Regions from separate parts of the Ruegeria sp. CDSB029 genome, predicted to be linked through region 1. Evidence: riboswitches for the same ligand, from Rfam matches in the RefSeq annotation. Region 1 holds a riboswitch; each other region holds the start of a gene.

Region 1 (7,320 bases):
ATCCTTAGGCTTGCTCCGCATAGGGCTGCCATGTCGGTCAATCAGTTGCAACGGTGTTTCACCCCCAAAATCACAGGTCGCCATCGAATGAACACAGCTAAGCCTTGCAATTCACTGTGATTAATCTTTTTGTTGAAAATGACTAAGACAAAACTGCCAAAAGTAGAAATTTGAAACCTTCCCCTTCTCTGCCATCGCAGACCGTGCAGATCCGAATACTGGCCACCACGGATCTTCATATGAACTTGAGGGGTTTTGATTACTATTCTGACACCCCTGAACCCACAATCGGCCTGACTCGAACCGCCAGCCTGATCCGTGAAGCCCGAACTGAGGCGCAGGCGGAAGGCTCAACCGTGCTGCTTTTTGACAACGGCGATTCGCTGCAGGGAACTCCGGTTGGGGACCTGGCCGCCGAGCAGGCTGATAAGCCGCATGCGCTGATGCAGGCCTTTGGCGCGTTAGAGTATGATGCGATCGGGTTGGGCAATCATGATTTCGGGTTCGGTCAAGATATACTGGACCGCATCCTTTCGCAGGCCCCCTGTCCGGTGGTTTGCAGCAATGTTCATCGCCCGGGTGCCAACGAGGTCTGGCAGGATCAGGCAGTTCTAACCCGCCGGGTTGAGGTCGCGGGGCACCAAGCCTCGCTAACCGTCGGCGTCTTCTCGGTCGTTCCGCCGCAGACCCGGAATTGGGAATCTCATCGGCTGGGTAATGACGTCCGGATAGACGACATTCTGACCTGCGCGCGCATTAAAGTGTCAGAGCTTCGATCCCACGGCTGCGACGTGATCATCGCGCTTGCCCATACGGGGCTGGGGTCCGTCGACCCCGCGCCCGATCTTGAAAACGCGATAATCCCCCTTGCCGCGATTGAAGGCATTGACGCCATCATCGCCGGGCACACGCATCTGACCTTGCCGGGGAAGTCACACGCTGGGCTGGAACACGTCGATGCCACTGGCGGTATGGTGCATGGCACACCTGTTGTCATGCCGGGATCTGCCGGATCTCATCTTGGCGTGATTGATCTGACGCTGTTTGCCTCGGCAGAAAAGGGCTGGTCGGTCGCGGCTCATCGCACTGAACTGCGCCCGGTCTCAGGTGCTGAACCTTCGGCCGAAGACACGCTGTTGGTGGCGCTATTTTCGGATGTGCATTCCGCAACACGAAAACGGGCCGACGAACCGATTGGGCATACGGATCAGCACCTGCACAGCTATTTCAGCTTTTGCGCCAAGGATCGAGGGCTTGCGATGGTGGCCGCAGCACAGGCTTCGGCCGTGCGCCAGATCCTGAAGGGCACACCCCATGAAGCGACACCATTGCTGTCTGCCGTAGCGCCTTCGAAATTCGGCGGTCGCGCCGGGCCTCGCTTTTACTCGGACATTCCTGCGGGCGTAATGCGCATGCGCCACGTGGCCGATCTGAACATCTTTCCAAACGAACTTCGTTCGGTCGCGGTGTCAGGAGAGCACATCAGAGATTGGCTTGAAATGTCTGCGGGCGTTTTCAATCAGGTGAAACCCGGCGCGCAAACTGAATTGGTCAATCCTGATCGAGCCGGACACAATTTCGATGTTCTGTTCGGGCTAAGCTACGTGATCGACCTCAGCGTACCGCCTCGGTTCGATGCGGAAGGGCGACTGGTAAATCCGGCATACCGGCGCATCTCAGATCTTCGTTTCCAGGGCCACGCAGTGACGGCCGAACACCGCTTTGTCGTTGCACTGAACAATTACCGCGCCAGCGGCGGTGGACATTTTCCGTTCATACAAGACGCCGAAGACATCAACGTTCCAGCCTTGCCGATCCAACACGCGTTGAAGGGCTACCTGACCGGTGCAATGCCCACAGAATCGCTGGAACAAGGTCCCTGCCCATTCCGTTTTGCGCCCATGCCAGGGTCCACTGTCCTGTTGAAGACCGGTCCAAAGGCACAGCGTCATCTCGCGGACATCGCAGAGTTCAGCCCAAAGCTGGCTGGCACGGATGCCGAGGGGTTTTTGCACATACAACTGTCACTGTGACGGGTTGTCATCTCTGCGTGTCTTCCCTATATCAAAATTCGAGAGGTTGGCGCGGGCGAGCGCCTCGCCAACCTGGTCAGGTCCGGAAGGAAGCAGCCACAACGAGCCCCGCTTGGGTCGATGTCCAACCTCTCACTTACTTGAACCGCTAGCCGCAGGAGGGCTTTTATGATTGTAGCAAAAACCCTTCAGGCAAAGCGTTTCTGAGGCCGACCCTCACACCTGCCTGAACACATTACCGCTGGATGCGCGACCGCCATCCAGACGGATTGCTGTACCTGAACACAGGCAGAACAATGTCTTTTACACTTTCGGACCTGGGATGGTCCTCACACTTTGCCGCCCAACATGCGGCCAATCCTTCGTGCGTTCCCTTTCGCATCACAGCCGTTCACCGTGATCGTCTGATCGGTGCAAACATCAACGGTGAAACACCTCTGCTCACCCTGGCCCAGCCGACGGGCGACTTCGCCGTCGGCGACTGGGTATTGGCGGATGATCATAACCGCGTTCAACAGCTGCTGGAACGCCGCAGCCTTTTGAAACGCCGCGCCGCCGGAACCGGGGCCCAGGCTCAGTTGATTGCTGCTAATGTGGATGTGCTGTTCATCGTCAGTTCCTGCAATGCTGACTTCAATCTGGCCCGACTGGAACGGTATTTGGCTTTGGCACACCAGGCCGGGTGCTATCCGGTGATCGTTCTAACCAAGGCCGATACCTGCGCCGATCCTGATAATTTCTCCAAAGCAGCCGAGTCGCTGGCTCCGTTTTTGACCGTGCTGGCTATCAATGCTTTGGATGCCCTGGACGTGCAGCAAGTTCTGTCCTGGTGCTCCACCGGGCAGACTGCCGCAATGGTCGGCTCATCCGGTGTCGGCAAGACAACATTGGTCAACGCCATGACGGGCCTGGATGAGGCAACGTCCGGCGTTCGCGCGGACGACGCGCGCGGGCGGCACACGACAACTGCCCGCGCGTTGCATCCGATGCAGAACGGCGGATGGCTGGTCGATACACCCGGCATGCGGGCTTTGCGGTTGCTGGATGCGCAGGATGGCGTCGATGAGGTCTTTTCTGACATTCTGGAATTGGCTCAGACCTGCCGCTTTTCCGATTGTCAGCATCAGGCCGAGCCGGGCTGCGCCGTGCAGGATGCGATTGCAAACGGATCACTGGACACCGAGCGGTTGGAGCGCTGGCGAAAGCTGCGGCGCGAAGATGAAAGGAACTCGGAAACCGTTGCGCAGTCTCGTGCGCGCGACAAGGCCTTTGGTAAGATGGTACGATCGGTGATGCAGGACAAGAAATCCCGCAAAAAGCTGTAAGTACCGGCTCAGGCGATTAACCGGGGCCATATGGCCGCATTTCGGCGCGCAAATGCGCCGATGTGACCGACCTCGGCCAATCCAAAGTCTTTCGGCGACAACTGATGCCGGCGGGCTTTGGGACCGTAAAGATCGGCCAGGCGCCAAACCGCGTTCGGGGGCACCACCTGATCATCGTCCATTGTGAACAGATCGACGGGTGTTTCCGACGCAGCCCAACGGGCGTCTGGAAGGCTTTTGCCGATATCCGGCACATAGCTCAGCGCAGCGGTGCACCATTTGCGCCACTGCCAGTAGACACGTGCCGGAAGGTCCGAGCCGAACCCAAGTGCCTTGCCTGGCAGGTATCCCAATGCCTTAACCAGCAATGGCGGGTGGGCATACCAGAACATTGTCGCCAGTGCGCGATACGGCCAGGGGTGGTCGGATACCGTCACCAAACCTGAACAGACACAGATCATCCGGTCGATCTGCTCAATATCGGGCTGAATTGGCCCCAGCATTCCACCCACCGAATGGCCAATGCTCCACTGCTGGGCGGCGGGAAATCTGCGCCGCATTTCGGCGCGAGCAGCGGGCATGTCGATCAACGCCCAGTCAGCCATCGTGGCCTGCGAATCGCGCAGGCGCCCGTGTAGAGAGTGGCCAAAATCGCGATAGTCATAGGTCAGACAGGCCATACCCTGTTCTTCCACCAACCACCGCGCAAAATGCTGGTAATAGTCGCGCGGTACGCCTGTGGCTGCATGGACTACAACCGCCACATCAGGTGCCGAGGCAGGCATATACAGCCGTGCCGACAGTTCGGCCTCTCCGGCAGAAAACGTGAAATCTTCGGTCAAAACGACCGGAGTGTTGTCCAACATGGTGCCCTCGCAAGCATCTGAACTATTCGGTTCACATATGGCATATCGGCGCTTTTGCGCGACTAGAGTCAACAGATTTTCAAAGTGACCAAGCGTCCACTTGAACGATGGAAAACAGCCCGCTTGACACAAGCCACCTACAACCGCTAGCGATGAGGTGATGGTTCTCGTCCTTATATTGGGGCGGGATGAAAAGGGAACTCGGTGCGGTCCAGCCCGGCAATGCCGGAACAGACCAAGGCCGCGACTGCCCCCGCAACTGTAAGCGGTAAGCAATGCCGAAATACCACTGGCCGAAAGGCTGGGAAGGTCGGCAAAGCAATGACCCGCAAGTCAGGAGACCTGCCATCAAAGTAAAAACCGAAACTCGGGCGGGGTGTCCGGGCAGGTCTTCAGTACGCTGAGTTCCCTGTTCCACGTCCCCCGCTCACCGCGCGGAGGGCGCATTATGATCTGGAAGACAACGACCCACGAATTCACCGCCACCCTGTGCCAGAAAACGGGGAAAACATGCCCCGCATTGGCCCAAATGGCTCGGGCATTGGCCGAGGCGATGGCAACAGCACAACCAATGACGACCAGCGAATTTGAGGTGGACGGCTCCAGCGAACTGACCCATTGCGATGAGGGTTGCACCGCACGGTTTCGCGCCAGCCCGGCCCGGATCAGGGTCTATTGCGGGGCAAACACGGGCGACTCGGCCGACACGTTGGACGAATACGCCGATATGATGTTCAACCCTGACTTTTCCACTCTGCCTGCTGGTGTTTTGGCGGCCTTGCCTTGCGCCATGCTTCAGGCATCGGCCCTTGCACCGCGTCCATCGCATCAGGTTGTTCAACAAGCCACGGCCTGATCCTAGTTCACCGATCGCTCTGGGCCGGTTTCATGGCCCAAGCCATCTGCTCATCCGTTTCCACCGCGCATGGTCGGGCCAAGCGCAGCCGGTTTAGCGCGTGGTTTGGATCTTCACCGCTTTCCACCATGAGCCTCAGCGCGACCATCCCCGACCGCCCACAACCGCCCCGGCAATGCACCAGCACGCGTCCACCGTCGGACAGCACCTGCCGGGCGGCTGCGCTGGCGTCGGGCCAAAGAGTTTCGATTGGCAGGGGCGGCGTGCCAAAATCCTCGACCGGAAGATGCACCCAGGTCGCGGACCTGCTTTGAACGTCTCGACCAAAACCGCCTGCGCCGACCTGCTGCATCTCAGCCTCGGTGGTCATTGAAATCACCAGATCGGGGTTCCAGTCCTGTATCACCCTCAGATCATCCACATACCCACTGCCGCCGCTAGGCAAGGGGGACAGCGCCAAGGTGCCTGTGCCAACAGGCAGCGCGTAGATTGCAAATTTTGCCAAAGCTTATGCTCCTACTGCCACCGGCCCACCAGATTTTGACAGCCTATTTATCCCGCTTACAGACGCTGTCCAAACCGAAATTCCACAAAGCATGCTGTGGACGCGGGCGGCCCGGGTCTCTACGCTGCATTTCTGACACGAATCTGACAGAGCAGACATGACCGAAACGCCCAGCCCCGCCTATCAGGTTCTTGCCCGCAAGTACCGCCCTGAAACCTTTGCAGATCTGGTTGGACAGGACGCAATGGTGCGCACGCTGAAAAATGCGTTCGAAGCGGATCGGATCGCGCAGGCCTTTATCATGACCGGTATTCGCGGCACCGGCAAAACCACCACTGCCCGGATTATCGCCAAAGGTATGAACTGCATCGGTCCCGATGGTGAAGGCAAGCCAACGACCGAACCTTGTGGTCAGTGCGAGCATTGCGTTGCCATCATGGAAGGCCGGCATGTCGACGTGATGGAGATGGACGCCGCCAGCCGCACCGGCGTGAACGATATCCGCGAGATCATCGACAGCGTTCGCTATCGTGCCGCCAGTGCGCGTTATAAGATTTACATCATCGACGAAGTTCACATGCTGTCGACCAGCGCTTTCAATGCGCTGCTCAAAACGCTTGAGGAACCGCCCGAACATGTAAAGTTCATCTTTGCGACGACCGAAATCCGCAAGGTCCCGGTGACAGTGCTGTCGCGCTGCCAGCGGTTTGACCTGCGCCGGATCGAACCCGAAGATATGATCGGTCTGCTCAACAAGATCGCCGCGGCGGAAAACGCACAGATCGCCGAAGACGCGCTTGCTTTGATCACACGTGCGGCCGAAGGCTCTGCCCGCGATGCGACCTCGCTGTTGGATCAGGCGATCTCACATGGTGCAGGGGAAACCAGCGCCGATCAGGTTCGGGCAATGTTGGGCCTTGCAGATCGCGGGCGCGTGCTGGATCTGATGGACATGATCCTGCGTGGCGATGCGGCTGGGGCATTGACTGAGTTGAGCGGCCAGTATGCCGAAGGGGCCGACCCGCTGGCCGTGCTGCGCGATCTGGCCGAGATCACCCATTGGGTTTCCGTGGTCAAAATCACGCCCGATGCCGCCGATGACCCCACCGTCTCACCGGATGAACGTGCGCGCGGTCAACAGATGGCCGAGGCGCTGCCGATGCGGGTGTTGACGCGGATGTGGCAGATGTTGCTGAAAGCGCTGGAGGAGGTCTCTGCAGCACCCAACGCGATGATGGCCGCCGAAATGGCAATCATTCGTCTGACTCATGTGGCCGATTTGCCAAGCCCCGAAGAACTTATCAAACGACTACAGGATGCGCCTCCACCCCCACCGAACGGGGGACCTGGCGGTGGTGTGGCTGTGCCAACTCATGCACCTACGCAGGCGACTTCCTCTACGCATCTCTCGGCCCAGCGCGGGCCGGCAGGGGCACCCACCGCAGCGCTTGCTCAGGACATCCAGACCGCGCTGGCACGCTATCCAACCTTCGAACACGTGGTCGAGTTGATCCGCACCAACCGGGACGTAAAACTGTTGGTTGAGGTCGAAAACGGTGTGCGTCTCGTCTCGTATTCCCCGGGACGGATCGAGTTCACGCCGACGGACAAAGCGCCGACCGATCTGGCGCAAAGGCTTGGTTCAGCCTTGCAACGCTGGACCGGAAACCGATGGGCCGTCTCAATCGTGGCCGATGGGGACGCGGCAACAATCGCCGAGGTTCGAGACGCGGCT
Region 2 (7,320 bases), on a different contig from region 1:
GCGCAATGACGACGCGGCCGTCGTACAAACCCGGCGCAATTTCTTTCAGCTTTTGCGAGACGTAGTCATAGCTTAGCCCGTGAAACCCGTATCTGCGAACGCCCTTTTCGTAGAATCTTTGAGGCAATGCGAAGGTATCATTCACCCAAGGGTGTGTCCTGTGAAACGCGGTATCGAAGCACGCAATCTGGGTGGTACCCGGAAAGGCTGCCGCGGCCGCCTTAATACCCGCAAGGCTGTAGGGTTGGTGCAAAGGCGCGAAGGGAATGAAACCGCTTAGCGTATCAAAGACGTGCTCGTCCACCACGACAGGTTCCGAATAGACTGGCCCGCCGTGAACGACGCGGTGGCCCACGGCCCGGACGTGAATGTCCGGCAGGTATTCGCGGGTAAGTTCAAGAAACGCGCTGATGGCCTCGTCATGTGTTTTGGCTCCAGACAACTGACGGTCGACAGACCGCCCCCCTGCTGATTGGGCCAACAAGCGTGGTGCATCCCCCAACCGCTCGATCTGACCGCGCCAGCGCATACTGGGACGTCGGTCCTCGACCAGTTCGTAAAGCGCGAATTTCAACGAGGACGACCCGGCATTCAGCGCCAAAACATGTTCAGCCATGGATTTTGCTTTCATTAGCAATTGCATGCAGCGCCGCGACAGCACAAGACGCCAGCCGCGAAGCATCATCATCTGCCCGAGATGTCAGGATAATCGGTGCCGCAGCACCTATCACAACGCCGGCAGCCTCGGCATGAGAGATATATGTCAGCTGTTTGGCTACCATGTTGCCGGCTTCGATATTCGGAACAACCAGAATGTCTGCGACCCCCGCGACCGGTGAGGTGATGCCTTTTGTCCGCGCCGCGTTCAGATCAACCGCGTTGTCCATGGCCAAAGGACCATCGACCAGCCCGCCGGTGATCTGTCCACGCTCGGCCATTTTCGACAACAGCGCGGCATCGATAGACGACGGTAAATGCGGGTTGATGGTTTCAACCGCTGATAAGACACCAACCTTGGGCATCTCGATGCCAATAGAATGCGCAAGATGGATGGCGTTCTGAACGATATCGGCCTTGGTTTCGAGATCCGGTGCGATATTCACCGCTGCATCTGTAACCATGATGGGTCGAGACATGCCTGGCACGTCCATCACGAACACATGCGACAGGCGTCGCCCGGTCCTCAGGCCGTTTTCGCGGCGCAGAACGGCGCGTAGAAGGACATCTGTGTGCAAGTGACCTTTCATCAACATCCGGGCCTTGCCTTCAACGACCAGCCCGACCGCGCGTTGGGCGGCCACTTCGTGGTCTCGCGCTTCAATGATTTCAACTCCGGACAAATCGGCCCCAAGCTGGGCGGCAGCGGCGGTGATTTTGTCCGGGTCGCCCACCAAAATCGGAGTAATGATGCCGTTTTCCAACGCGAGCAATGCCCCGCCTAGCGAATTCGGCTCTTCCGGGGCGACGATCGCTGTGGGCATCGGGTCCAGAGGACGTGCCTTTTCCAACAAAGCGTCGAAGTGCCGGTGACGCTGAACGATCAGTCCCGGTACCTCGACCGAGTCGAAGGTCAAATGCCGCGATGGTGGCGTGACCTGTACGGTGCCGCTTAGGATCAATGCGTTATCCCCGACCCGGCGCACTTCGGCGGAACAGGTCAGGTCGCCGTCTTCACGCTTTTCTGTAACAGCCACAAAGGCAGTCAGTTCTTCGCCTGCCAAAACCGAAGCATGAAAACTCAGATCCGCCCGACGTGTTTGCGTACCGGCCCCCGGCAAGATGTTCCCAATGACTGCGGCCACCAGACCAGCAGGCCACAAAGCGGGCGCGACAGCCTCGGGGCGCCCATCTCCATCACCGTCATAGGCTGCCAGGTTCAGCGGGTTGTGGTCGCCCGAAGCCGAGGCAAACGCGTACAAGTCGTCCACGGTGCACAATCGGGTGACCTGCGCCTTGTCGCCTACCTTCAGTTGAGAATAGGTTCTGTTTTCTTGAATTTTCATCTTGCCTGGCTTTGTTTTTGAATGTGCGTTCGTCGTTTCAAACATTGGATGTTCGCCCCCCCCGGAACCAGAACATATCCACCTTTGCCCCTACATTTCTGCGATGCAGCGTAGTCAGATCGTTGGCAAATGACAAATGACCTCTGTGCGTAGGGCGCTGAGTATTATCGCTTGACCCAAAATCGGAACTCGGGCAAGCATCACCGCGATGGTTCCCTATGGTTCGCCAAGGGATGAAAAGGGAATACGGTGAGGTTGCCAACAAGCGCCAAGTCCGTGACTGCCCCCGCAACTGTAAGCGGTGAGCGACGCCAAATACCCACTGACCCCAAATGGGTCGGGAAGGATGGCCAAGCCACGACCCGCAAGTCAGGAGACCTACCATCCGATGTTCAACCAACCCGGGGCGGGGCGTCCTGGAAGGAGGCTTTATGACACGTCTAAGACGTGATGACATGATTGGCACCTTCTGTCCGCGCTTGGCAACAGGCGGAGTGGGCCATGTCGATCAGTACTGATCACTTCCTTCTGATTTGCGAGACCTGCGAGGGTTCTGACCGGGCGGGTTCATTGCGCGCTGCGCTTGCAGGCAAGCTTCCATCCAGTTTTGGCATCCGCAGCGTTTCCTGCATGGCCGGTTGCGGTCGACCCACAACCGTCGGGTTTCAGGCAATAGACAAAGCGCAGTACCTTTTCGGTGACATCCAATCGGCTGAGGACGTGGACGCCCTGACCGAATTTGCGCATCAATACCACCGCAGCACCGACGGGTGGACCAACGCATCGCAGCGCCCGCCTGCCCTTCTTGAAAAGACCCTGGCGCGCCTGCCACGGCTAAAACTGGAGACAAGCGCATGACCTGCGGAGCTTTCCTTGAGGCGCGCGGGCTGGAGTTTTACGCCCTGAACGGCGACGTACTGCTGCAAAACGTCAATTTCGAACTGAATGAAGGGGCAACTCTGGCAATTGCTGGCCCAAACGGTGCGGGTAAGACAACGCTGCTGAATCTTTTGTGCGGCGGTGAAGAGATTGTGCTGGGGGACGTTTTGGTAAAGGGGCGCAGCCTTCGGCAGCTTTCGGCGATGGACCGCGCCCGAATGATCGCCGTGGTCAGTCAACAGGAATCGCCGGACGGGCGTTTGTTTCTGCGCGACTACGTGGCCCTTGGGCAAATCCCGATCCGCGCCGATCGATCTGCGGCTGAGCACGCCTTGGAATTGGCCCGAATCCTGAAACTGACCGGACTGGTTGCCCTCGCTGACAAGCGGATGGCCGTATTATCCGGGGGGGAACGCCAGCGCGCTCATATCGCAAGGGCGTTAGCGCAGAACCCGTCGCTGCTGTTTTTGGATGAGCCGACGAACCATCTGGACCCGGACGCCAAGGGACGCATGCTGTCGCTGGTGGCTGAGCTGGGCATTACGGTGGTCATGATCGTCCATGATCTGGTCATGATCCCGGAATTCGCGACCCATGTCGCGTTAATGAAATCCACACGCCTGACCGGTTTCGGCCCAGTGCACGAAGTGCTGACACCCGAAAGGGTCCGTGAAACGTTCGGTGTCGATTTTCTTAGCTTTCAGCATGAAGGCCGCATGATCCCGGCACTGGATATCCGAAGAACCACTACCTCAAACTAGGGAAAGTAACATGAACAAAACTCTCTGGTGCGCTGCACTGATCAGCGGCATTGCAAGTGCCGCAACAGCGCGCGAGATCACCGTCGACAATTGCGGCGAGCCGATGGTGTTTGAAACTCAACCCGAGCGGCTGGTCGTGCACGACATTAACATGACCGACATGGCTTTTGCACTGGGTTTGCAGGACAAGATCGTGGGCCTGACGGGCATCACCGGCTGGTACAAAACCAGCCCCGAGTTTGAAACCTTGCGCGGCGACATCCCGGAACTTGCGCCCAAGTATCCAACAGTAGAAAATCTGGTCGCGGTCGAACCCGACCTTTTCTTTGCGGGCTGGTACTATGGGATGAAGCCGGGCGGTGACGTGACCCCCGACACGCTTGCGCCGTTTGGCATCAAAACGATGATCCTGACGGAAAGCTGCGTACACCTGGATAAGGATCGCCCCGAAGCCAGCATGGATTTGCTGTTCACCGACGTCCTTCGCTTGGGCAAAGTAATGCACGTTGAAGACAAGGCAGAAGAGCTGGTTTCCGGCTGGAAAGAGGAACTGTCCGCGATTCAAACACAGACGGCCGACCTGCCGAAGCCCCGCGTTTTCCTGCTGGACGGCCCCGCCGATGCCCCGTTTACGGCTGGTAAGTTTGCCATTCCCGACGCGATGATTGCTGCCGCTGGCGGCGAGAACGTCACCCATGACATGGACACCAGCTGGGGACGTTCCTCGTGGGAGGCTGTTGCCGCTTCGAACCCGGAATTCCTGGTTTTACTTGATTATCAAACTGGAAATGGCGCCGCAGATACCTTCAAGTTCCTAAAGGACCATCCCGTGATGTCTCAGACGGACGCGGTCAAGAACGAACGCTGGATTGGTCTGCGCTACGAGGAACTGACACCCGGACCGGCAAATATCGAAGCAATTTCGAAGATGGCCAAAGCCATGCACCCGGGCCTGAACTGATATGGGCCGACTTGGCCTTACACTCTTGCTGGGGGCGGCTGTATTGGCCGCCCTTTTGCTAACCTCGACGGTCTACGGGACCACATCCATTCCGGCCTCTGACGCACTGGCGGGTGTCTTATTGGGCACGGGGATGGTGGAAGGGGAAATGTCTCCGCTCCACCGCATCGTGTTTGACCTGCGCTTACCACGCGCGCTGTTTGCCGCCGTGATCGGTGCCGGGCTGGGCATCGTCGGCGTTGTCCTGCAAACCACCACACGCAACGATCTGGCGGACCCGTTTCTGTTCGGCCTGTCCTCTGGCGCTGCGGCGGGAGCAGTCTTTGTCATTACAGTAACCGGAGATGTGCTGGGCTTTTGGACCCTGCCACTGGCCGCGTTTTTTGGAGGGCTTGTCGCGTCAGGCATTGTGCTGGCTTTGGTTCATGGGCTGCGCACAAGCGCGCCCGAAAAACTGATCCTCGCGGGGCTTGCAGTTTCGTTTTTGTTTTCAGCTATTACCAATTATCTGATTTTCGCGGGCGACAGCCGTGCGGCCCATTCTGTTATCTTTTGGATGCTTGGGGGTTTGGGTCTTGCCCGGTGGGAGACATTCCCTCTGGTCTGCGCAGGTTTAGCATTGATCCTCGCCTATGCGATGTACCGCAGCCGCTGGCTTGATGCGCTGCTGACTGGTGATTTGACGGCCGCCACCCTAGGTGTGCCCGTTCAAGGCTTGCGGTTCCGGATGTTCTTCGTGGCCGCTCTTGCGACTGCTGTGTTTGTGTCCGTTGCGGGTGTGATCGGTTTTGTCGGCTTGATGGTTCCCCACATCGCGCGCGGTATCGCAGGGCCATTGCACAGCCAGCTTGTGCCTACCGCCGCCATTGTTGGGGCAGCGTTGCTTACAGGATCGGATATACTGAGCCGTCTGTTGCTTGCCCCGCAAGAGCTGCCTGTTGGTATTGTCACGACATCGCTGGGATCGGTTTTTGTCTTTCTTCTGTTGATCCGAACCGCTCGACCTCGGCGCTGATCGCCAAAGGTCGCATAGGTGCAAAAGTTAAAGTTTCCCAAATGACTAATAATAATCGGGCAAAATGACCTAAATCAAAAAAGAACCCCACAGATCACGGTATGCGATACACTCGATTACAGGAATCGAGTGTAGCCAGGTCGCATGCAATGCAACAATTGACCAGCCGACGCGCGTTTCTAAGCGCCAAAATTAGACCAGAGGACGGCAATATCGCCAGACCTCCGGGCTCGGTTGAGCTGTGCTTTGTTGAAACATGCAGCAAATGTGGTGATTGCGCAGATACTTGCCCCGAGGATGCGATCATCATCGGGGCAGATGGATACCCCCGGTTCCAGCCAACTGATAATCCCTGCACCTTCTGCGGTGACTGCGCCCGGATTTGTCCAACCGAAACGTTAATGTTTGACCGTTTGCCAGATTGGCCATGGCGCGCCGCGCTTACAGCGGCCACGTGCCTATCCATGAACGGCGTCAGTTGTCGCATCTGTCAGGACAATTGCGAACAAGGCGCGATCCGCTTCAAACTGATGACCGGTGGCCGCGCAGAGCCAGTGCTTGACCTTGATACATGCAACGGCTGCGGGATTTGCCCAAGTTTATGTCCCGCCGATGCCATTGCGCTTGAACGCCAATCTCAACCACAAATGGAAACTACTCAATGAACATCTGCGGTTGTCTTGCCCATGTCGCACCTGATCACACAAGCGCAGCAGCGCGGGTGATGAGGGACACACCGGGTGTCGAAATTCACGCCGAAACAGACGATGGGCGATTTGTTGTCGTTGTCGAAGACACGCCATCACGCCTTGCGTCCGAGATCATCATGGATCTGCACCAGATCCCGGGCGTCATCTCACTGACACTGACTTATCACCATTTCGAGGATCCCGCGGACGCCCGTCCGCAGCCCGATGCCCCAAGCCCAACCCCCAGCCGGAGGCCCACGCAATGACACATTCTGAATCCCGTCGGACTTTTCTCAAGGCCTCTGCGGCCGCAGCAACGGCGTCAGCCGCTGGTATTCCGCTGGCGGCCGGTCAAGCCAATGCCCAGGCCGGAGCGCCGGACATCCGGTGGGACAAGGCGGCTTGCCGGTTCTGTGGTACAGGCTGCTCTGTTCTGGTTGGCACCAAAGAGGGTCGCGTCGTTGCGACGCAAGGCGATCCTGACGCGCCTGTGAACCGCGGGCTGAACTGTATCAAGGGCTATTTCCTGTCCAAGATCATGTACGGCAAGGATCGACTGACCACGCCTTTACTGCGCAAGACCAACGGCGAATACGACAAAAACGGCGAGTTCGAGCCGGTCAGCTGGGACGAAGCGTTCGATGTCATGGCCGCAAAATGGAAAGAGGCGCTGGCCAAGAAAGGCCCGACCAGTGTCGGCATGTTTGGTTCCGGCCAATGGACGGTTTGGGAAGGCTATGCGGCCTCCAAACTGATGAAAGCCGGGTTCCGGTCTAACAATATCGACCCCAACGCACGACACTGCATGGCATCAGCCGTTGTAGGCTTCATGCGGACGTTCGGCATTGATGAGCCGATGGGGTGTTATGACGACTTTGAGTACGCGGACACCTTCGTGCTGTGGGGCTCGAACATGGCTGAGATGCACCCGATCCTGTGGTCGCGCCTGACAGACACGCGCCTGACCAAGCCGGGATGTGAGGTGCATGTGCTGTCCACTTTCGAACACCGC
Region 3 (7,320 bases), on a different contig from region 1:
ACCAGGATAAGGCCCAGCGAAAACACCGCGCCACCCAGAACGCGGATCGGCCCCGCAGCGCTGTCTGCCCCAGTAACCGCCATCGTATAAGCCGCTGCGCCAAACCCTATGAATGCCCCGGCCAGCATCGCAAGAACGAACATGGGTGCCATTGGCAACTTTGCCTTTGTGACCCCGGCAGTCTCAACTAACGTCGCAATTTCAGAGGGTTTATGAGCGTCGAACTGGGACGGGGTGTTCATGTCGGGCTCCAAAGTTTACACGGATCTACGTAGCAGGAAATTTACAGCCTATCTTCTGACCTCGAACCAATGCACAAATAAAAGGGGAAGTTTATCTATTCCACCACAGTTCGGGTCGTTTCGCCTAACACAGTTTGGTCGCCGGTCATCACCACAGGCACCCATGACCTCTGTTTCAGCATCCGTTTTCGTGTCACCGTCATGAAGCAGTGGATGTCAGACTCCGTTTTCACGGTCGGGAGTTCAGCGTCACGGAGTAGCCATCGAACCTTAGTTTTGTCACGAGGCTTCAATGTTGAGCTTATTGATCGTCATCGTTTTTGTGCCGATTGGGACCAAGTTTGAAATTTAGGCAACGGTCAAAACCGCACAAGTGGCATTCCGACTGATGCCTTGAGAGGTGCTCCCTTGAATCAGGCTACCAATGCTTCCCAGTCCGCGGCGGCCCGTCACAATTAGGTCAGCTTTGCATTGCTCGGCGCATGCGATGATCTCGTCGACCGGATCACCGCGTTGGGTATGTGTTTGCGAAACTGTCTGATTGTATTCTTTGGCAATCTCTTTACCCGCGGAAATGATCTTGTCTGCAGCCTGCTGAACCTCTTCGTCTGAAGGCATTGTCGTGACGGCGTGATAGCCAGCAACCGCGCCCATTGCGAAAGCCACGGTTTGCGGCTGAGGTGTATGGACAAGGTGAATTTGAGAGCCATATTTGCTTGAGATATCACAGGCAACGCGTAGTGCTGATTCTGACGCCTCCGATCCATCCAAGCCAACCACGATTTTATTGAACATGTCGCACTCCCTCCTTTGTGAAGGGTCACTATGGGCGAACTTGCGGCAACTGGCATTGACTCAAATCAACACTCTTCGCTGCAAATTCGAGCGTAGTCGTCCGTCCATTTCCAGAAGATTCACGGTAACCGAACCAACTTTAAGAATCGTTGGAATTGCAAACGGGTCATCCCAAAGAGGCAACAGCACATATTTATTGCGAAAAACCTCCCGCAGACGCTGCTTTTTCCAATGGGTATCAATTTAAGCCCAATGATAAAGATCAAGGGTAATGGCGAGAAGAATTGCAATTATGGACGTGCGTTACAGTTCGTTTGGCGAGGTAGGCAGATTGCCCACGACACGAAACTCAATCTAATTCCTGAGGAGAACAACGATGCCTTCCTCTCCGCTTTGGGTTCGCCCAGTTGCAATAGCCGCAGCACTCTTTGGTCTTCTTACCATTTTCTCCGGCGGAACGGCACTGTTTGGGGGTGCTGCTGCCAAAGCTGCAGTCGGAGATGCAGTTCCATTCGTGCTTTGGTTCAATTTTCTGGCTGGATTTGTCTATTTGATTGGCGCATTCGCAATCTACAAATCCACATTCTGGGCACAACGCATTGCCTGGTTGATTGGCTTATCTACACTATTGGTGTTTGCTGTTCTAATATTAGTGGCTCTTAGTGGAACGCCATTTGAATGGCGAACCGTCGGTGCAATGACCATACGCACTGGATTTTGGCTTGCCATAGCTTTTGTGCTTTCCAGAACAGTATGAGCCAGTCATTTCGACGTCGCGCCTTTACCCAGATTGCTTAGGGAGACCGGCATTTTTGATTGAAATCAAAGGCCGTGGCGAAGAGTTTCGGCATAGTAAGTTCGCTGTTTAGACCGGTTTGCGGGAGCGTCATTATGACAGTACTTATTGCCTACGGAACTATTGAAGGTCAGACCGCCAAGATTTCGCGCTTCATCAACAAAGTCACATTAGGGGCAGGATACGAAACTAGGCTGATCGATATCGACCAACTGGCAGGTCCAGTGTCTTTGGAAGATGTAGACCACGTTATCCTTGCGGCTCCCGTCCATGAACGCCGGCACCCCAAGCCGTTCGAGGAGTTTTTAGAAAGGCACCATGACGCATTATCCTCGCGAAAATCACTTTTGCTTTCCGTCAGTCTAAAAGCTGCTTTTCAGAAAGGTCAGGAGGACGCGCGGGACTATCTTACCGAAATGCTGATGCGGACGAAATTCGAACCAGACGCGACCGCCTTGGTCGCTGGTGCCGTACGGCCTGATAATTACGGGTATTTTGAAAGAGAGATCGTCCAACACGTTGTCATGCTAGGCCAGAAGATTGATCCACGAGATGGCTTGAGAGAATTCACTGATTGGGATGCGTTGAAAACAACAGTAACAGCATTCCTGGACGATTAGGTCTGCCGTCACCTCGGGGAGCATCGAACCAATGACAGAGTTCGGCCGGCCTTTCACTGACTCGGATGAGGGCGCTGGCGTTATCCTTATATCGAGTATCAACGCCAGATCAGGTGTACGATTGCCCAACTGCATTTAACCTATGCCTCAACTCCGCCACAGTTTCCCCCGCGCCCCTATATCAGTTCCCCGCCATTCCCTACCGGGGAGTCGAGACTGGTTATTCGGCCAGGCCGCAGGGGGCCTGACGGCGAATCTAAGGAAATTTCGGGGAGCGCCGGGGAAGCATGGGGAGCCATTCGGGGACCGTTTTGAGGAGGTGACAACAGGGCATTTATTATTAGTATCAATATCTTAAATATAGTTATAAATTTATGGGGAGACTTTGGGATACCCTATAGCGCAGAATGTGAAAAAACGCAGAAATACACTTTTCTAGAATGCTCTAAGGAATCCCCCTCCCCCGCTCCCCGCACTTTGAAAACAGTGCACAACACCGCTGCGTTCATTGCGAAGAATCCGACGGTGTTTGTTCGCCTTCCCTCCCACGTAGTCATCAAAACCGAGCCAAGAACTCATACATTGGTCCACCGAAGAAAATCGCGGGTCCTCCCATGGCATTGTTACGTGGGTTTATTCGCGCCGTGTTCTATTGGCCGGTGCGAAAAAACTCAAAAGTGGGTTTTTGGGTTGGGGTTGTCGTCTTCGGAACAGATTTGCAAGCTTCATCATACCTAGATAGTAACCGCATAGTTTGAAGCTGGAACCAGAAGACGCCCGAGAGCGGCACCCTAGTAGTCAATTTTATAGTTCATGTCGGAAAGTCTTCGATGCGATATCAACAAAACTAGCTAGGTTTCGAATGCCCAAAGAAGATTTTGCGAGTTTCATTGCCAAGCATCGCTTTAAACCACACGATCTTTTTGCATCCGTCTCAAAGGGTGTTACCACACAGGAGTTTCAATTAGCGAAGTGTTTCTCTCAAGTCGACCTACTGAGATGGGACTTTGGAGACGGTCAGCTCGCCGAGTTAAACCGAGCGCTGACGGTCGCAACATATATTGCAGAAAGCAGCACGGATCATCCAGAGGGTTTCGCCGCATACACTTCAAAGCTGCAAGAGGAATCGTGGAATTACGCATTGCGCTTTTCCCCTTACCATAAAGTTCATACCGCACTGGAGAACTTAGAAAGGGTGCATGCCGCAATGCTGGAAGCAAGCCTTGGTTTGAATGCGGCTACGGCAGGGATGGACACCGTTCTTGAGTTCAAGCGCTCAGATAACTCTGCGTATGCTCGAGAACAATCTAAGGCAACATCCAATCTTTTAACATTCTCTGCGCTTTATGCTTCATACGTAGATGTTTGCAGACGTATCCGAAAATACTCCAAGCTGGAAAACAGTGAATCTTACACCCGGGGAATTGGAAGGGTAATCGGGAAGAACTCCGGCGCGCATAGTTTTGCCATGGGTCTAAGGAACTTTATTCTACATCATCATTTGGTGGAGCCTGGCATTACCATTTCGATGGGGGAAAGTCGCACGGTGCGACTGCTACTCGATTCAAACGCTTTGCTTTTCGCAGGTTTCAAGTGGAAAGCGGACGCTCGAGAATACATCCGTTCGAACAAAAAGCTGGATGTACTGAAAACGACCACCACTGTAGTCAAAGACGTTGCTAGACTTGTAAGGTTCCATCGGAAGATCGCAGAGAAACGACTACCGGAGGAAAAGTTCGCTCACGACACTTACCTTCACGAACGAACCAGGTTTAGACACCTCCAGAACGCGACGTTCGATCCGGGAGCAATTGTCAAACGGCGCTCAACTGTTTTAGCACGCGTTGTAAGCCCCAGCATTATGTCGGTGGCTCTAGACAGCTCCATTCCGGATGAAGAATTACGTATACTACTGACTACTCTGGCAAACCGGCATCAGAATCTTTCAAATGACAAAATGGCAGTTGTTGCCGACGAAATCGTGCAGCTATTGAAGCAGCGTTCAAGGTATCCGAACACCGGCTCATATCTTGACGGGCGGAAGGTCGAGTGACGGCGCATTCAGGCTGCGACGCGCCTGAAAGCAATCAGCGTTGCTGTGATCATTGCACCAAAATCCACTTGAACCAAAAATCGAGCATCATCCTTGATGGCGTTAAGCCAATGAACAATTTCAACCAACAATCCCGCAACATTCGCAAGCCCACGTACCGATAAAATTTCACTAAACAATTGTTATTTATTAAGAAATTTAATTCCTTTACGCAAGTTCGAAATTGGTACTCGCCTCCACTTCTTTTCAAACACTTAGCTTTCTGCGCTGCTTTCGCAAATTCGGGCGTATACACTTGGGTATCATGTTCCTACTGGCTTCTGGAACAGCATAACCGTCGCCGTTGATGTCCGGGGTTAAATGTCGAAGCGGTTTGAAAGTAATGCCACACGTGCCAAATCTTTTCCCGCGAACAAACGGCGCGACGCACAATGCGACAGTGGTAGAGGGATGTGCTTTGTCTTTGTCGCGCCTTTGCCCGCTTCCTTAATATTGCCCAAAGGTTCGCACAGAACGCGATTGCCCAAGGCGCGCCTGTTGCGATTGCCGGTCCAGCGATTCCGTTTGCACAACCGCACTACCTGATTGCCAAGCCCGGAAGCGCTCAATCATCCGCGGCTGCGGGGCTGTTTTGCGCCTGGCTTCGTGATCGGATCGCATCGAATGCCGCTGACTGACTTCGGCTGGTCGCTTTTCTGACTTAACCGGTTTTCAATCCTCAGTCGTGCTTGACAAGCCCCCTGCCCGTGCCGCATGTCGCATGCGTTGGTGTCCATCCTCGGATGGATGAAAAGGGAATGTGCCAGCGATGTCATCGCCAAGCACAGCCGCCCCCGCGACCGTGACCGGAGAGGGTGCCCAAAGCCACTGGCCCAATAGGCCGGGAAGGCGGGACATCCGACAGGGCAAACGCTCTGACATCCGCAAGCCGGGAGACCTGCCAGCACCCGAAGTTGAAACCGGGCGGGGTGTTCCGGTGTCGGGTCCATGTCGCACACGTGGCCCGCATGAAACCCCGTCCCCCGTATAAAGGATTTAGGGGGATGAGAGACGTGACCGAGACCGCACCAGTCGAATTGCTGGTCTGCACGACATGCCGCCGTGGGTTGCCCATCGAAGATGACGCTCAGCGACCCGGCACTTTGCTGCACACAGCGCTTGAACAGGCGGGCTTGCCTGACGGCGTGGACCTGAAGCCGGTGGAATGCCTGTCGAACTGTGATCAGGGATGTTCGATCGTTTTGCGTGGTGGCCCGTCCCGATGGACCTTCATTTATGAAAACCTCGACGAGACCGACCACGTCGAGACCATCGTCGAAGGCGTCACCAAATATCTGGCCGCTGAAGACGGTCTGGTGAAATGGCGTGAGCGCCCCGAACATTTCCGCAAAAACTGTGCGGCCCGCATTCCCCCGATTGGAGCCCTGAAATGAGCAATCTCGAAAAACTCCCCGTCACTGTGATCACCGGCTTTCTGGGCTCGGGCAAAACTACGCTGGTCAAGCACCTGATGCAGAACCCGCAGGGCAAGCGTCTGGCTGTGGTCGTCAATGAGTTCGGCGATGTTGGCGTCGATGGCGATATCCTGAAATCCTGCGCCATTCCGGATTGCCCGGCGGAAAACATCATGGAACTGGCCAATGGCTGCATCTGCTGCACCGTAGCCGATGACTTCATTCCGACCATCGAGGCACTGATGGCGCTGGAGCCGCGCCCCGATCACATTCTGATTGAAACCTCTGGTCTGGCGCTGCCGAAGCCGCTGCTGAAGGCGTTCGACTGGCCGGATATCCGTTCTAAGATCACCGTTGACGGCGTGATCGCTCTGGCCGATGCCGAGGCCGTCGCCGCCGGGCGCTTCGCTCCGAATGTCGAAGCCGTGGACGCCCAGCGCCTGGCTGACGACTCGATCGACCACGAAACGCCCCTGTCTGAGGTGTTCGAGGATCAGATCTCGTGCGCCGACATCATCCTGCTGACAAAACCCGATCTGGCGGGCGCCGAAGGTGTGGCGAAAGCCAAAGAAGTCATCGCTGCCGAAGCTCCGCGTCCGCTGCCAGTGGTCGAAGTCGCCGAAGGTGCCGTAGACGTGCGCGTCGTACTGGGGCTGGAAGCCGCAGCCGAAGACGACATGGATGCGCGTCCCAGCCACCATGACGGCCATCACGACCACGAGCATGACGATTTCGAAAGCATCATCGTCGAGTTGCCGGAACAGACCGACGCGGCCCAACTGGTCGCCAATATCGAACGTCTGGCCAATGAGCTGAACATCCTGCGCGTCAAAGGCTATGCTGCTGTTCAAGGCAAGCCGATGCGTCTGTTGGTGCAGGCCGTTGGTGCCCGCGTACGTCACCAGTATGACCGCCCGTGGGAACCCGGTGAAGAGCGCCGTTCGCGTCTGGTGGTCATCGCCGAACACGACGACATCAAAGAGGCCGCGATCCGCGATATCCTCGTGGGCGTGACCGAGGCCGCCGAGTAAGCCATGCACGTCGTCTTCCGCGAAAGCCACGGGCTCGAGGAAACCGAGACCCCGACCGATCTGGGCCAAAGTCCGGCGGATCTGGTGGTGCTGTCCTTTTCGGACAGTGACCTTGGTGCTTTCGCGGCGGGCTGGCATCGCGGTGGCGGGGCCGAAGGGCGAATGCCGACAATGCGGCTGGCCAACCTGACAGCACTGAAACACCCGTTGTCCGTCGACACTTATGTCGAGCAAACGCTCGAGGGCGCCAAGGGCATTCTGATCCGTTTGATCGGCGGCGTGCCTTACTGGTCCTATGGCTTGCAGCAAGTTCTGGCGCTGGCGCAATC
Region 4 (7,320 bases), on a different contig from region 1:
GGACGAAGCAGAACGGCGAATGCCAGCAATGTTACTGTCGCCACCCCGCCGACAAGGACCATCGACGCGTCGTCGATCCCAAGGATTGATCCAAACAGGAAGCTTTTTAGTGGAACTGCGGACCCTGCTGCAGACAGGATAAAGATACCTACCGCCAATGCGATCAGATACAGCGAGGCAAGGCTGGCATCGCTGCGCAGGATTGTCCGGCGTGCAAGAAAGGCGGTCAAAATGGCGACGCCAACACCCGCGATAAGCCCTCCGACCAGCAGTGACATGACTGACAAGCCCGCCGTGACAAAGCCGATGACGATGCCTGGCGTAATCGCATGGGCCATGGCCTCACCAGCCAGCGATAGGCGACGCAGAACAAGAAATGCCCCCACCGGCGCGACCGAAGCCGACAAAACCGTGGTTGCCACAAAAGCGCGACGCATGAAGGCAAAGCTCCACATTTCGACGATCAGGTCATACATTGGCGTGCTCCGGTGTTGAATGGGTGCCACGGAACATCCAGGACGCCTGACTTTCCGAGAGGTATCCTTGTGCAACCAGCCGGTCTGGTGTCAGAACGTCATACACCGGTCCGTGGGTCGCCTCTTGCCCGCCCAAAAGCAGCGCGTGGCTGCAATAATCCAGCACTGAGGAAAGATCGTGCACCACCAAAACCACCGCGCGCCCCTCATCGCGCCATCGGCGGATAATCGACAACAGATGTGCTTCGGTACTTTGGTCGACTGCGGCAAACGGTTCATCCAGCAGGATCAGCGGCGCGTCCTGCATGATAACCCGCGCGAACAGCGCGCGCTGCAGTTGCCCGCCCGATAGCATATGCAGAGGCCGGTCAGCGATATCCAGTACCCCGGCCTCATCCAGCGCGGCGGCCATCCGGTCACGCGCCGCGGCGTCCAGCCCGGTACGATAACCAAAGCCGCGCCAGGCCCCCATCGCGGCAAGATCCCTCACACGGATGGGAAATCGGCGGTCGAATTCGGTCATCTGCGCCAGGTAACCGATGTCACCAGGACGGCCCTGCGGCCAAGTCAAACTGCCCGAAAGCGGATCCATCAAGCCCAGCAGCATCTTTACAAAAGTGCTCTTGCCCGACCCGTTCGCACCAAGAACGGCCAGGGTTGTCCCAGCCGCGATATCCATGGAGAGGCGGTGAAACAATGTCAGGTCGCGGTAGCCCAACGTCAGATCGCGGATTTGTAAAACGGCCGACATCAAATCACCGCGTAAATCGCGAGCCACAAGATCGCCGACAGCGCCAGAGCCCCCGCGACCAGCACCGGAACACTGAATTCCGTCAAGCACTTACCCCTTTGGGTGTCAGCTTTTTGCAATGACAACGGCAACGCCTCCTGTGTTCGGACAGGGGCAAAGCGAGCGCAAGTTCGTGCACGGTACGGACCGCTTGAAACATTGTCATCTCCCTCTGGGACACCCCGCCCAGGTTCATCAATTTCGGATGGCAGGTCTCCTGACTTGCGGGTCAAAGCTATCCCGATCCTTCCCAGGCCATTGCCCAGTGGACGATCTCGGGTCGCTCGCCGCCTACAGTTGCGGGGGCAGTCACGGAATTGGCCTTTTTACAGATCCGTACCGTATTCCCTTTTATCCCTGACCGCAGAATACAGTCGGGAACCATCACGTGGACCAAATACGAATTGATTTGATTCGACAAGAGCGCGAACCAATCGGTGATGGCAATTTGTACCAGGCTCCAATCAGCCAAAAAAATTCTACGATAAGGGTGCTAGCAATGGCAGTGACTTCGCGGGGCTCACTCAGAAGGTTTCAGCCTGGATCTTGCAACGACCGGAACGTATAAACCTGCCAATACTTTGTTCGATTGGCTGCGGCGGCTCAAAGTTCCTCGACACACTCTTGACGACAGATACGCTTCGAAAGCTCACAGGCCCGAGCACAAAATACAAGAGTGGGTTTTGATTAAATGCTGTAACGGAAAGAAATTGATGGCCTTCGCAGCATTGCAGTTTTACCAGTGGTTCTTTTTCATTCCGGCATAAGCCTGTTCAGTGGAGGTTTTTTAGGCGTAGACGTTTTCTTCGTTATCAGCGGATATCTAATAACCTCTATTATCCTTGATGATCTTGGAAAAAATAGCTTCTTTCTTTTGAAGTTCTACGAGCGTCGGGCCCGACGGATCTTGCCTGCCCTGAGTGTCGTCGTACTGGTGTGTATTCCTATCGCTTGGTTTACCATGCTGCCCGATCCACTGGAAAACTTCGGCCAGAGTGTCGTGGCCACGATGTTCTCTCTGAATAATGTTCTTCTCACGCTAACAAGTGGATACTGGGACCTCGCGTCCGAGTTCAAACCTCTGGTTCACACATGGAGCCTGGCAGTTGAAGAACAGTTTTACATAGTTTTTCCGCTTTTGCTTATGGCCCTGTACCCGGTACTTAAACACAGAACGGATCTGCTGGTTTGGGCTATCATCGGGTCCAGTTTCCTGGCGAGCGTACTGTTGGTTCAAACCCACCCGGAGAGCACATTTTATCTTCTGCATACACGCGCCTGGGAACTCGGATTCGGTGCATTGGGGGCATGTTGGGAAAATAAGCGCAAGGTTAGAGCGAGCAACAGTCTTTCGCTACTTGGCCTTATAGCGGTGATTGCATCTATGGTGATCTTTGACGGGACCATGCAACACCCGTCATACCTGACAGCCGTTCCGGTCGTCGGGTCTTTGCTCGTTCTCCTCTATGCAAAGGAAGGCACTTTTGTCGCCAAACTGCTGAGCATCAGAATTCTGGTTGGCATTGGCCTGATCAGCTACAGCCTGTATCTCTGGCACCAACCAATTTTCGCATTTGCGCGCATTGCGAGCTTTGAGGAACCCAGCCCGTATTTTCTTGCCAGCTTGATACCATTTGCATTCCTTTTGTCCTATCTGACCTGGCGTTTTGTCGAACAACCGTTTCGCAACAAAAACGCGATCTCTCTTTCACGCCTTGTTGTTTCGTGCACCGCAGTGACCGCAACGCTGTGTGCTGTTGGGCTTTCGCTGTATCTCGGCCAAGGCTTCCCTACACGCGTTTTCGACACGGATCGAGAGGTCGCAGCGGGGATGCACATTTGGTATAATCACCGCATCAGCCAATACGACGCAGATAAGTTTGATACGAACAGCGGCATCAACGTTTTGATTGTCGGAAACAGTCAGGCCCGTGATTTTGCGAATATTCTCATTGAGATGGGCATAATGAAGGATGCAAATCTAATTTATCGCGACGCGCTCAATGTTTGCGAGCCCAGGCTTTGGGACGATGACACAAAATCTTTGATACAAAATGCTGACGCGACTTTCTTGCCAATCGTCAACCTTTCTGGCGCTTGCAAACTCTTTCTTGAAAACGGGCTTGCCGCGCAACACAATATCGTCTTCGTCGGCCCCAAACACTTTGGTTACAATCTCAATGCATTCACCTTACTGCCCAGATATGGTCGGCCAAACTATACGACGAAGGTATTCGAAGAAATAGTTGAGGCAAACAGGCAGAATGCGTCGGTCATACCGGCTGGTTTGTATGTCGATATCATCAGCTACGCGACCACAAATGGGAATCAGATCCATGTTTTCGATCAAAATGGAGACATTATTTCTGCGGACCGAGTGCATATTACCCAAGCCGGAGCCCAATTCTTTGCTTTATTGATGAAAGACCATCCAGCGTTTGAGATCTTTTTCTAACGCTGGGTCTTCGCATGTTCTGTCCTGATCAAAAGAAACAGATATGTGCGGCTTTAAAGTCTAAAATGAGAGCGATGGCCTTCTTCCAAATCGAGTTGCCGGGTGGTGCCATTTCCTCAGCCTCCCGACAATAGTCTCGATCCGATTACCCCGGCGTTTGCGGTCATCCGAAGTTTAGATCAGGGAAATGCGCGCCGGATGTAACAGTACTTCCGTCACGACGGCGGCCCGGCCCCAAAACAAATGCTGCCCCGCTGGAGGCACTTAGGGGGCAAAAGCCCCCACATTCTTCTCCCAAACATCGCCAAACAACCCAGCGGCAGGGCATTGCGTCCTCGAATTTGGCTCTGTGGCCCTAAACGTCACCAGCAAAACCGCCCCTTGACCTGACCGACCGGGTAGCAAGTCAAATCTGGCGATTTGAGATGCGATTGGGCTCTAAGCGACTCCGCAACCGCTTCGAGATGTGAAATTGGCAGGACATGCACGACATCATCGGAGTCGCATTTACAGACGCGTTGGGACGCATTCGTTACCTTATGCCTACATCCCGCTTTGGGTTTGAGCGGTTCAAGGACAGCCATGCACTGAGAAAAATTCTGGACAATTCGCGTTTCAAATCCGTTTCGGAGGTATACCCACACTCACAACTGTATCCTGTTGCTTCCACAATGCTTCCAGTCAGTTTGGACCTAACGCAAAAAGCCTCGCGTTATGCGAGGCTAAGTATTTGATATCCGACCTTAAAGTTTGGTTGCGGGAGCAGGATACCAACGATGTTTGCAGTCTCTGCTCTACAGTACCGCATAGGCGCAATTCACATTTTTGCTCAGGTTCTTCTTAGTCGCGTGATATGTGTCGAGACTGTTGCACTTATGCACTATCGTCCGCTTCGCGCTGGCAAACGGACATCCGACAGAAACAGTCAGATGACCGCTTCGAGCCCGAATCGGACGTATTTTCGTGACTCCAAAAATGTTATTTTAGAACAAAGGGACAAACTGTCTAAGTCACAAAACAGTGTTGATCGAAATTAAAGCCTAAACTCGACTAAAGGCTTCCTCGATACTCAGGAGTCGCACGGTCAAAAACAAAGCCGCCCACAAAGTGAACGGCCTTGAAGCATTGGCACAGGTCAATTGGTCAGAGAAGCATTGCACTCACGCGCCGCTTCAATCGCCTTCTTGGTACCAGCAAGGCTTATGTCGAAAGCAAAATTGGACTCCGGCATTACAATCATCGTTTCGCGTTCCATCACGTCTGTGACGAAGTCAGGATTGTTAGCAAGGAGATAACCGCCCTTGTACCCGTCTGCCAAGTTGGGTGGAGCTGCTGTCGTATCGCCATAGTACAATTTGTTGTCCATGAGCAGCTCGACTTTATCATCCTTAAATTCGATGTCCGCCTTTGTAAAAACACCCATGTAGCCGAAGTCTTTGTCTGGGGTCAGACCCATTTGAACAACGTTGGTATTCTCATCTACCCGTTCGATCAGGCAAGTATTTCGGCTCTTATCCACAAAAATATTCCAGCCGGATTCCTCGCCGTAGTTTACGAACTCTGCGTTGTCTTTTGGCAGAATGTTTTTGTCCTTGGCATGTCCTACGGTTGCTCCGCATGCAAGAACAGCAGCGGCAACAAGCATCATGGTTGTCATTTTCATAGGAACACTCCCATTAAAATATCGCATAATGAAGATATGAGAATAAACCGTTAACGCGAGTCTTCAAACCAAAAAAATGGCTGCGTCTTTTCGAAAGGCTTGAAAAGCGTTTGATAGAGCGACCACCTTATGCAACAGGACCGAACCAGATCTAGAAGGTCCGGTCGGTCGCTCTGCAAACGGAAACTCATTACAACCCAATCCCCAAGAAAACCTGCATCGTTCGGAGGGAAACCGAGTGAACACCGCGGGCAGTAGTTTAGGGGTGTTGTTTTTACGGTACTGACCGAAAGATGGATCAATGTGCCCCGCGTCACCTTTATCTGGGATGATAGGCGACGCGGGGATTTAGTCTGGTCATGGGACTGGCCAGACTATCTCGAATGTGTGGTTCATCGTGGGTCTAAGCTGAGTTGGCATGAACACTAGATCTGTACACTATTGTTCAAATTCGAAACCCTACGATTGCAAGGCGCGACTACAATTCTGACGCGTACCTGTATGCATATATGTACATGCACGTTAAAATCACGCGAGAGCAAACTTCTTGGCGCGCGTAAAATTACTTGAATTGTTGTTTTTTAGATTCAAGTATTCGAATGCGTAGCAAATTTGTATTACCTCTGGTGCTCGCGCATTCGCCAGACTTGTCTGGTTGTCTCCTTGAGACGCAAGTGAGTGGTGTCGCCAGGAGGCCATTATTTTCGGTTTAATGGGTCTAATAAACAAAGCCTTAAATTCGACGTGCACAGCAAATCTATGACCCCTCCACGCAAACTTTAGTTTCGTTCGCAAAACCGTGGTTCCTCCAATTTGAGAGGTTCTCTATATCGACAGCGGCCCAAAGATCTGTGGTGTTCGTCACAGTGAAATATTCAAATATAGACATAATTCTGGATTTGTTGCGTCTGAGTGTGCTCTCTTCGACCGTTAAAGAAGTAGGGGACAGATAGATGAGACGAGCACTGAGAACGTTGACGATCTGGTCATTCATTTGGTTCACGGCATTAGCGAGCGCTTTTCCTGCCGGCGCGCAAGAGACTGAGGCGGACCAAGAGGCTGTGGAAGTCGAGAATGACAATCTTATAAATGCAGTCGTAGATGAGATGATTGTTGCCGACGATCTCGAGATCCTACTTGTTCCCTTAACCGCGGAAGAGCTTTCCCAGATCGCTGGTACTTGGCAGAGTTATGTGCGCTCGCGGCTCGAAGAAGTCGCGCAGGTAAACTTGCAACTTCGGTCGGCGAGCGGAACTCGGGAAGACAGCTTGCGATCTCAGTTGGGGTGACGGTTCCGCTGCTGACATCGATACCTTTTGGGATCCGCGCTCTCTTGTGTCCGATCGCGCGAACGCTGCCTCTTGTGATCTCCAGACAGGTCGACCCGTAGCATGTCAGCCCGCTTGTGTTGATTTGGATGGCAGTCTGACCGTTCGCGTCAGTGACCAATGGAGCCTGTGTAGGCGGGCTGCACGCTGAAACCAGCAACGCAAACCCAAAATAGATCCATCCGTTCATACGAAATTCCCTTTTTCCCTAAAATAGGCTGGCAGCTGTTCAGTCAAATCTGTCGGGTATCAGCTTCGAGCGCATCGAAGACGCTCTCGAAATATCATCGCATGATCGCATCGAGTCCAAAGCGGACCAGCACCGAAACCCGTAATGTTCTCGCACGGACGAAAATCTCAAACGTCGGTCAATTTTACCATAGTAGCAGGCTTGCTTTTTGCGCCTCGAAACCTTTTGGCGTCGGAAAAAGCGAGCGCATCCTGGCAACAAGTTCGATCTCACCATCCAGCATCTTTCGGACAGTGTTCAACCAGTTATTGAAGGTTTCAGATTCCCAATGATCTTGGACCGCGGCTTCGTTTCTGAACACTTCGTAGAAATAGAAACGATTTGGGTTTGTCTCATCCACCATAATATGAAACTGGAA

Evidence for each region. Region 1 has a riboswitch for cobalamin ahead of AC2FI8_RS12570 (hypothetical protein). Riboswitches for the same ligand answer to the same signal wherever they lie in the genome.
Region 2: linked by a shared signal. The riboswitch ahead of AC2FI8_RS08100 (DUF1636 family protein) and the one ahead of AC2FI8_RS12570 (hypothetical protein) in region 1 are both predicted to bind cobalamin.
Region 3: linked by a shared signal. The riboswitch ahead of AC2FI8_RS04780 (DUF1636 family protein) and the one ahead of AC2FI8_RS12570 (hypothetical protein) in region 1 are both predicted to bind cobalamin.
Region 4: linked by a shared signal. The riboswitch ahead of AC2FI8_RS22660 (metal ABC transporter ATP-binding protein) and the one ahead of AC2FI8_RS12570 (hypothetical protein) in region 1 are both predicted to bind cobalamin.

The regions. Positions count from the first base shown of each region.
Region 1 covers NZ_JBXWOX010000009.1:49,830-57,149, forward strand. Annotated here, with positions in the region: gene AC2FI8_RS12550 (bifunctional 2',3'-cyclic-nucleotide 2'-phosphodiesterase/3'-nucleotidase) at 204-2,033, shown strand; RNA gene ffs (signal recognition particle sRNA small type) at 2,073-2,171, shown strand; gene rsgA (ribosome small subunit-dependent GTPase A) at 2,330-3,358, shown strand; gene AC2FI8_RS12565 (alpha/beta hydrolase family protein) at 3,367-4,224, opposite strand; cobalamin riboswitch at 4,369-4,588, shown strand; gene AC2FI8_RS12570 (hypothetical protein) at 4,673-5,080, shown strand; gene AC2FI8_RS12575 (protein-tyrosine phosphatase family protein) at 5,088-5,585, opposite strand; gene AC2FI8_RS12580 (DNA polymerase III subunit gamma/tau) at 5,743-7,320, shown strand, end outside.
Region 2 covers NZ_JBXWOX010000005.1:150,399-157,718, forward strand. Annotated here, with positions in the region: gene AC2FI8_RS08090 (acetate/propionate family kinase) at 1-616, opposite strand, end outside; gene AC2FI8_RS08095 (bifunctional enoyl-CoA hydratase/phosphate acetyltransferase) at 609-2,003, opposite strand; cobalamin riboswitch at 2,198-2,403, shown strand; gene AC2FI8_RS08100 (DUF1636 family protein) at 2,505-2,861, shown strand; gene AC2FI8_RS08105 (ABC transporter ATP-binding protein) at 2,858-3,643, shown strand; gene AC2FI8_RS08110 (ABC transporter substrate-binding protein) at 3,654-4,604, shown strand; gene AC2FI8_RS08115 (FecCD family ABC transporter permease) at 4,606-5,619, shown strand; gene AC2FI8_RS08120 (ferredoxin-type protein NapF) at 5,769-6,284, shown strand; gene AC2FI8_RS08125 (chaperone NapD) at 6,281-6,574, shown strand; gene napA (nitrate reductase catalytic subunit NapA) at 6,571-7,320, shown strand, end outside.
Region 3 covers NZ_JBXWOX010000003.1:79,710-87,029, reverse strand. Annotated here, with positions in the region: gene AC2FI8_RS04805 (formate/nitrite transporter family protein) at 1-242, opposite strand, end outside; gene AC2FI8_RS04800 (universal stress protein) at 591-1,037, opposite strand; gene AC2FI8_RS04795 (hypothetical protein) at 1,414-1,794, shown strand; gene AC2FI8_RS04790 (flavodoxin domain-containing protein) at 1,929-2,453, shown strand; gene AC2FI8_RS04785 (hypothetical protein) at 3,316-4,506, shown strand; cobalamin riboswitch at 5,256-5,465, shown strand; gene AC2FI8_RS04780 (DUF1636 family protein) at 5,550-5,939, shown strand; gene cobW (cobalamin biosynthesis protein CobW) at 5,936-6,991, shown strand; gene cobN (cobaltochelatase subunit CobN) at 6,995-7,320, shown strand, end outside.
Region 4 covers NZ_JBXWOX010000030.1:16,148-23,467, reverse strand. Annotated here, with positions in the region: gene AC2FI8_RS22665 (metal ABC transporter permease) at 1-476, opposite strand, end outside; gene AC2FI8_RS22660 (metal ABC transporter ATP-binding protein) at 469-1,227, opposite strand; cobalamin riboswitch at 1,457-1,667, opposite strand; gene AC2FI8_RS22655 (acyltransferase family protein) at 1,976-3,721, shown strand; gene AC2FI8_RS22650 (hypothetical protein) at 4,857-5,384, opposite strand; gene AC2FI8_RS22645 (hypothetical protein) at 6,338-6,673, shown strand; gene AC2FI8_RS22640 (putative quinol monooxygenase) at 7,087-7,320, opposite strand, start outside.